DNA from 2 places in the Amycolatopsis sp. NPDC051106 genome. Region 2 is predicted to be linked to the other one. Evidence: riboswitches for the same ligand, from Rfam matches in the RefSeq annotation. Region 2 holds a riboswitch; the other holds the start of a gene.
What was found. Region 2 has a riboswitch for thiamine pyrophosphate ahead of AB0M83_RS41855 (thiamine ABC transporter substrate-binding protein). Riboswitches for the same ligand answer to the same signal wherever they lie in the genome.
Positions count from the first base shown of each region.

Region 1: it holds a riboswitch for thiamine pyrophosphate, as region 2 does, so the genes downstream of both, thiC (phosphomethylpyrimidine synthase ThiC) here and AB0M83_RS41855 (thiamine ABC transporter substrate-binding protein) in region 2, are expected to answer to the same signal.

Region 1 covers NZ_JBFBBQ010000156.1:6,770-10,148, forward strand. The annotation lists gene thiD (bifunctional hydroxymethylpyrimidine kinase/phosphomethylpyrimidine kinase) at 1-306, opposite strand, end outside; gene thiC (phosphomethylpyrimidine synthase ThiC) at 303-1,937, opposite strand; TPP riboswitch at 1,931-2,053, opposite strand; gene AB0M83_RS47080 (trypsin-like peptidase domain-containing protein) at 2,102-3,013, opposite strand; gene AB0M83_RS47085 (glycoside hydrolase family 15 protein) at 3,220-3,379, shown strand, end outside.
Region 2 covers NZ_JBFBBQ010000103.1:9,489-12,867, reverse strand. The annotation lists gene AB0M83_RS41860 (iron ABC transporter permease) at 1-1,063, opposite strand, end outside; gene AB0M83_RS41855 (thiamine ABC transporter substrate-binding protein) at 1,141-2,190, opposite strand; TPP riboswitch at 2,212-2,319, opposite strand; gene AB0M83_RS41850 (4a-hydroxytetrahydrobiopterin dehydratase) at 2,352-2,636, shown strand; gene AB0M83_RS41845 (DUF1330 domain-containing protein) at 3,012-3,305, opposite strand; gene ychF (redox-regulated ATPase YchF) at 3,361-3,379, opposite strand, start outside.

The sequences.
Region 1 (3,379 bases), on a different contig from region 2:
CGGGAAGTCCAGGCCGAGTTCATCGAGGGTCTTCGCGACCGCGCGGATGATCTCGGCGGAAGCCAGCATCCCCGTCTTCGCCGCGTTCACGCCCATGTCGGACGCCACCGCCTTGATCTGCGCGGTGACCACGTCGGCCGGGATCTCCGTGAAACCCTGGACGCCCAGCGAGTTCTGCACGGTGACCGCGGTCAGCGCGACGAGCCCGTGGACGCCGTGCGCGAAGAACGTACGCAGGTCCGCCTGGATGCCCGCACCACCGCCGGAGTCGGAGCCGGCGATGGTGAGGGCGGTCGGCGGAGTCACGGCTGCACCACGGGCAGGTACACCTTGTTGCCGGACTCGGTGAACTCCGCCGATTTCGAAGCCATCCCGGCCTCGATGGCCTCCACAGTGGACAGACCGTGCTCCTCGGCGTACTTGCGGACGTCCTGCGTGATCCGCATCGAGCAGAACTTCGGCCCGCACATCGAGCAGAAGTGCGCGGTCTTGGCCGGCTCGGCGGGCAGCGTCTCGTCGTGGAACGACCGCGCCGTGTCCGGGTCGAGCGAGAGGTTGAACTGGTCGTTCCAGCGGAACTCGAAGCGCGCCTTCGACAGCTCGTCGTCCCACTCCTGGGCGTACGGGTGGCCCTTGGCGAGGTCGGCGGCGTGCGCGGCGATCTTGTAGGTGATCACGCCGGTCTTGACGTCGTCGCGGTTGGGCAGGCCGAGGTGCTCCTTCGGCGTGACGTAACAGAGCATCGCCGTGCCGTACCAGCCGATCTGCGCCGCGCCGATGGCCGACGTGATGTGGTCGTAGCCCGGCGCGATGTCCGTCGCGAGTGGACCGAGGGTGTAGAAAGGTGCTTCGCCGCAGAGCTTTTCCTCGAGCTCGACGTTCTCCTTGATCTTGTGCATCGGCACGTGGCCGGGGCCCTCGATCATCACCTGGACGTCGTGCGAGCGCGCGATGTGCGTCAGCTCGCCGAGGGTTTCCAGCTCGGCGAACTGGGCGCGGTCGTTGGCGTCGGCGATCGAGCCGGGGCGCAGGCCGTCGCCCAGGGAGAACGTGACGTCGTACTGGCGCAGGATCTCGCAGAGTTCCTCGAAGTGCGTGTACAAAAAGGACTCTTGGTGGTGCGCGAGGCACCACGCGGCCATGATCGAGCCACCGCGGCTGACGATCCCGGTGACGCGCCGCGCGGTCAGCGGGATGTAGCGCAGCAGCACGCCGGCGTGCACGGTGACGTAGTCGACACCCTGTTCGCACTGCTCGATGATGGTGTCGCGGTAGATCTCCCACGACAGCTTTTCCGGTTCCCCGTCGACCTTTTCCAGCGCCTGGTAGATCGGCACGGTGCCGACCGGGACCGGCGAGTTGCGGATGATCCACTCGCGCGTCTCGTGGATCCGCTTGCCGGTGGAGAGGTCCATGATCGTGTCGGCGCCCCAGCGGGTCGCCCACACCATCTTGTCGACCTCTTCTTCGACCGACGACCAGACGGCCGAGTTGCCCATGTTGGCGTTGATCTTCACCAGGAAGTTCTTGCCGATGATCATCGGTTCGGTCTCGGGGTGGCGGCGGTTGACCGGGATCACGGCGCGGCCGCTGGCGACCTCCGCGCGCACGAACTCCGGCTCGACGCGCTCGCGGGCGGCGATGTACTCCATTTCCCTGGTGACGACGCCTTGTTTGGCCCAGCCGAGCTGCGTGTTGTGCTCACGGCCGTCGGCCCAGCCGGCGCGCAGCCGGTGGAGTCCACTGTGGACGTCGATCGAAGCTTCCGGATCCGTGTACGGGCCGGAAGTGTCGTAGACGTCGAAGTGTTCGCCGTTCGAGAGGTCGATCCGGCGCGCCGGAACGCGGAGTCCGGATTCGGTCTGGTGGTACACCTTGTGCGAGCCCGTGATCGGGCCGGTCGTGACGGAGACGTGCTTGTTCTCGAGCGTGGTCAACGACTTTCACTCCCTACGCCGGCATTACCCGGTCAGGTTCATGCGGTCGGTGACGCCTGCGAAAACGCAAGTCACCCTCTCAGCCCGCCATGGCGCGAGCTCCCGCGTTGGTGTTGTGCCACCGACCATGCCACGCCGGGGCGACATACTCAAGCCCGCTCACCTCACCCGACCAGTTCGGCCGGGGTCGCGTAGACGTCGACCATGGCTCCGTTGCGCAGCACGGTGATCGGCAGTGCGGTGCCGATCACTTCCGCGAACAGCTGCCGCTGGATGCCCTGCGCGTCCGACACGCGGGTGCGCCCGACGGTCAGCACGAGGTCGCCTGCCTTGAGGCCCGCCCGGTCCGCGGGGCCGCCGGAGACGACTTCGTGCACCCGCAGCCCGGCGCTCTGGCCGGTGCGCCCGGCGACGTCGTCCGGCAGTGGCGCGGGCACGCCGACGACGCCGAGGTACGCGCGCCGCACCCGGCCCTCGACGACGAGCGTGTCGATGATCCGCCGGGTGGTCGTGGTGATCGGCACGGCGAGCCCGAGCCCGAAGCCGGCGACCGCGGTGTTGATCCCGACGACGCGGCCGGCGGAGTCCGCGAGCGCGCCGCCGGAGTTGCCGGGGTTGAGCGCGGCGTCGGTCTGGATGACGTCCTCGATCACGCGGGTGGTCCGGCCTTGCCGCACCGGGAGCGCCCGGCCGAGCGCGCTCACGACGCCGGCGGTGACGGTGCCGGAGAAGCCGAGCGGGCTCCCGACGGCCACGACGAGCTGCCCGACGACGAGCTGGTCGGCATCGCCCAGCCGGGCGGCGGACGGTGTCTCACCCCGCGCCCGCAATACGGCGAGATCGGACAGCGGATCGGCTCCGACGACGTCGAAGGGCACCTCGCTGCCGTCGGCGAAGGTCGCGACGCCTTTTCGGTTGCCGTCCACGACGTGGGCGTTGGTGAGCAGGTGGCCGTCGTCGGCGAAGACGACCGCCGAGCCGCTGCCGCGTGCGAGCCGCACCCCGGCGACGTGCGGGGTGACGGTCTTGGCGACCGTGCTGACGGCGCGCGAGTAGGCGTCCATCGCGTCATCCATGAAGGCACCTCGATTACACCGTTGCAGGTACTACAAGTGTGCGCCCGGTCGAACGGGAAGTCCGTTCGCTGCTGGTGAACCGGCGCCGTGACCGGACCAGTGACGGTCAGTGGTTCACCGGATCGGACCATGCGCGGGTGAAGGATCGGCGAGAGACTTCCAGGCGCTTCTGTAACGGTGCAGAAGTGACTTTCTGTGGGGTTGATATGCGAAAACTCATGTTCGGCGCCCTCGCCGGGCTGCTGGTCACCGGCCTGATCCCGGGGATCGCGGCAGCCGCGGGAGAGGCTCCCGGCGCCCCGGGCGCCCATCCGAGCTGGCTGCCCGCGAACAAGACCGGCTTCGGCACCGCGCACGACCGGTCGA
Region 2 (3,379 bases):
TCAGCACGGCGTCCATCGTCTCGCCGAGCCCCCGCGCGGACCTCGCGGGCGAGCGCCGCAGCGCCACCAGCACGACGGACGCGAGCACGCCGACGGCCAGCGCGAGCAGCGTCGCGTCGACGGCCACCTTCAGCGAGTTCACCGCGGCGTCCCAGCCGGACACCTGCAGCGCGCCTTTCTCACCGGTGCTCGTGAGGGCCTGGTACCCGGCGAGGCTCCAGCCGTCCGAAGTGGACACCGATTCGACGAGGAGGGCGACAATCGGCGTGAGCAGGAGGGCCAGCACCACGCCCGCGGCGCCGACGACCGTCCATTCACCGCCACGCGGGCGGCGGGTTTTCGCGGCTCCGATCCGGGCGCCGTCCTTCCGCCGCCGGGCCAGTCCGCCAAGCACCAGCGCGGCGACCACGGCCGTGAACTGGATCAGGGAAAGCGCCGCCGCGCCCGAGAGGTCCAGCAGGTCGACGGTCCGCAGGTAGATCTCGGTTTCCAGCGTCCGGTACTTCGCGCCGCCGAGGATGAGGACGACGCCGAAACTGGTGGCGCAGAACAGGAACACCACCGCCGCGGCGGACGCGATCGCGGGCGCCAGCGCGGGCAGCGTCACCGAGCGGAACGCCCGCCACGGCGACGCACCCAGCGCGCGGGCGGCGTCGGTCGTGCGCGAATCCAGCCGCGCCCAGAGCCCGGCGACGGTCCGCGCGACGACGGCGACGTTGAAGAACGCGTTGGCCAGGACGATCGGCAGCACGCCACCGTCCGGCCACAGCGCCCGGAACGCCAGGCCGACGACGACGGTCGGCAGCACGAACGGCACCAGCACCAGCGTCCGCGCGAGGCCGACGCCGGGCAGCTTCACCCGGCCCAACAGGAACGCCACCGGCAGCCCGGCGAGCACGGCCACCAGCGTCGACGCGGCCGCGCTCGCCACCGTGAAACCGGCCAGCTGCCAGGTCCGCGCGTCGCCGAGGACGACGTCGAGCCCACCGGCGGCGAACCCGCGGCCGATGATCGCCAGCACCGGCCAGGCGAAGAACACCACCAGGAACCCGATCGGGGCCAGCCCGAGCAGTGCCAGGCCTAGCCCGCGGGCGGTCCGCGGTGGGGTCAGCGCTTTCCGGGTGGCGGTGTCCCCGGGCGTCACTGCACGAGTGTGCGCCATTCGCCGATCCACTTCTCGCGTCCGGCCTGGACCTGGTCCGCCGTCAGCATCTGCGGCTTCTGCGGCAGCGGCGCCACCTGCGCCCAGCCCGCGGGCAGGTCGACGCCCTGGCGCGCCGGGTAGACGTACATGTTGGCCGCGACGGTCGCCTGGAACTGCTGGGAGAGCAGGAAGTCGACGACCTTGCGCGCGCTCTCGACCTGCTTGCCGTTCGCGAGCACACCCGCGTACTCGACCTGCCGGTAACAGGTGTCGAGCAGCGCCTTGGTGCGCGGCTTGCCGTCGTCGCCGACCTCCGCGGCCGGTGAGGAGGCGTACGAGACGACGATCGGCCGCGGTCCCTTGCCGGACGAGCCGGAGAAGTCCTTGGTGTAGGCCTCTTCCCAGCCGCTGACCACCTTGAGCCCGTTGGCCTTCAGCTTCGTCCAGTAGTCCTTCCAGCCGGCCTCGCCGTACTTCGCGATGGTGCCGAGCAGGAACGCGAGCCCGGGCGAGGCCGTCGCCGGGTCCTCGGCGACCAGCAGGTCCTTGTACTTCGGGTCGGCCAGGTCCTCGTAGGTTTCCGGCGCCGGGATGCCCTTGGTGGTGAAGTAGTTCGTGTCGACGTTGACGCAGACGTCCCCGACGTCGACCGCGGAGAGCCGGTGCTCGGGGTCGACCGCGTAACGCTGCGGCCCGCGATCGGCCTCCGGGCTGGTGTACGGCTCGAAGACGCCCTCCTTGAGCGCGCGCGAAGCGAAGGTCGAGTCGACGCCGTACGCGACGTCGCCGATCGGGTTGGCCTTCGTCAGCACGAGCTTGTTGGTCAGCGAACCGGCGTCGCCCTGCTTGAGCACGGAGACCTTGATGCCCGACTGCTTCTGGAAGGCGTCGAGCACCTCCTGCGGCGCCAGGAAGGAGTCGTGCGTCACGAGGGTGACGGTGGGCGTCTGCTGCGTGCCACCGTCACCGTCCGACAGCGAGCACCCAGCGGCGACGACACTGACGGCGGCGATGGCCGTCGCGGCGCGCACAGCCCTGCTTTTCATCTACCCTCCTGCACTTCACCGGACGAGGAGGGAAAGCCCTCCCTTCGCCGGCATGATCCGGTCAGGTGCGAACGGTCGCGGGTGACCCCGCCTCTCAGCCCGGCTCACCGGACTCCCGTGGCAACCGTGCAGCGTAGTCCAGGACGTTGGACGATGGAGCCATGACGGAAATCTTGAGCGACTCCGAGGCCGACGAACGACTGGGCGCCGGCTGGACGCGTTCCGGAGCGGTGATCTCCCGCGAGGTCGAGCTGGCGAGCTTCCCGCAGGCGATCGAGGTGGTGGACCGCGTCGCGGTGCTGGCCGAGGCGGCTGATCACCACCCCGACATCGACATCCGCTGGCGCACGCTGACGTTCCGGCTCTCGACGCATTCGGCGGGTGGGTTGACGGAGAAGGACTTCTCGCTGGCGGCCGAGATCGACTCGGTGCTCGCCGATCTGTGACCTCGGTAACGCTGAGTGCACCTTTTCGACAGTTTGGCGTCTCTCGGTTACCAGACCTTCGGGAGGGAGACGAGATGACTCAGGCAATCGTGGTCGGTACGGCAGCGTTCGCGACGATGGTCGCGGCAGCGGGCGGTGTGCTGTGGTTCACGGTCCGCTCCCGCCGTCACCCGGACGGCTGAGCGCTGTCGGTGAGTTCGCTCACAGCAGCTAACGAACACCAAGATCAGCGCGCTGAGCAGGCGGAAGCATCGGTTCGGCCCTAGGAAACGCCATGAACAGCACCGCCGCCCTCACGCCCGCCCAGCGCGCCTGGATCAACGCCCTCGCCCCCGCCGTGGTGCTGATCACGATCGCGTTGATGGGCCTCCTCGGCTAGTCGACCCCGTCAACGAGCAGCAGCCGTCGATCGAGCGCCGTCGCCCTGATCTCCAGTGCGGCGGCGTACTCGTCGGAGCGGTACCAGCGCTCGGCGGTGTCGCGATCCGGGAACTCGACGACGACGATCCGCTTGCCCGGCTGGGTTTCCCCTTCGAGCGTGGCCGGGATCGCGCCTCTCGCGAGGTACCGGCCGCCGTGGGCTTCGATCGAAGCCGCGGCGAGCTCGCGGTAGCGCTGCGCCAGGGCTTCGTCGAGGATTTCGACCTCGGAGATCACGTAGGCAGTCACGGCTCCGAGCGTGGCAGAGCGGCTCGCGCCGAGCGTGGTGCTGCCGCTACCCGGCTCAGACGTTGAAGCGGAAC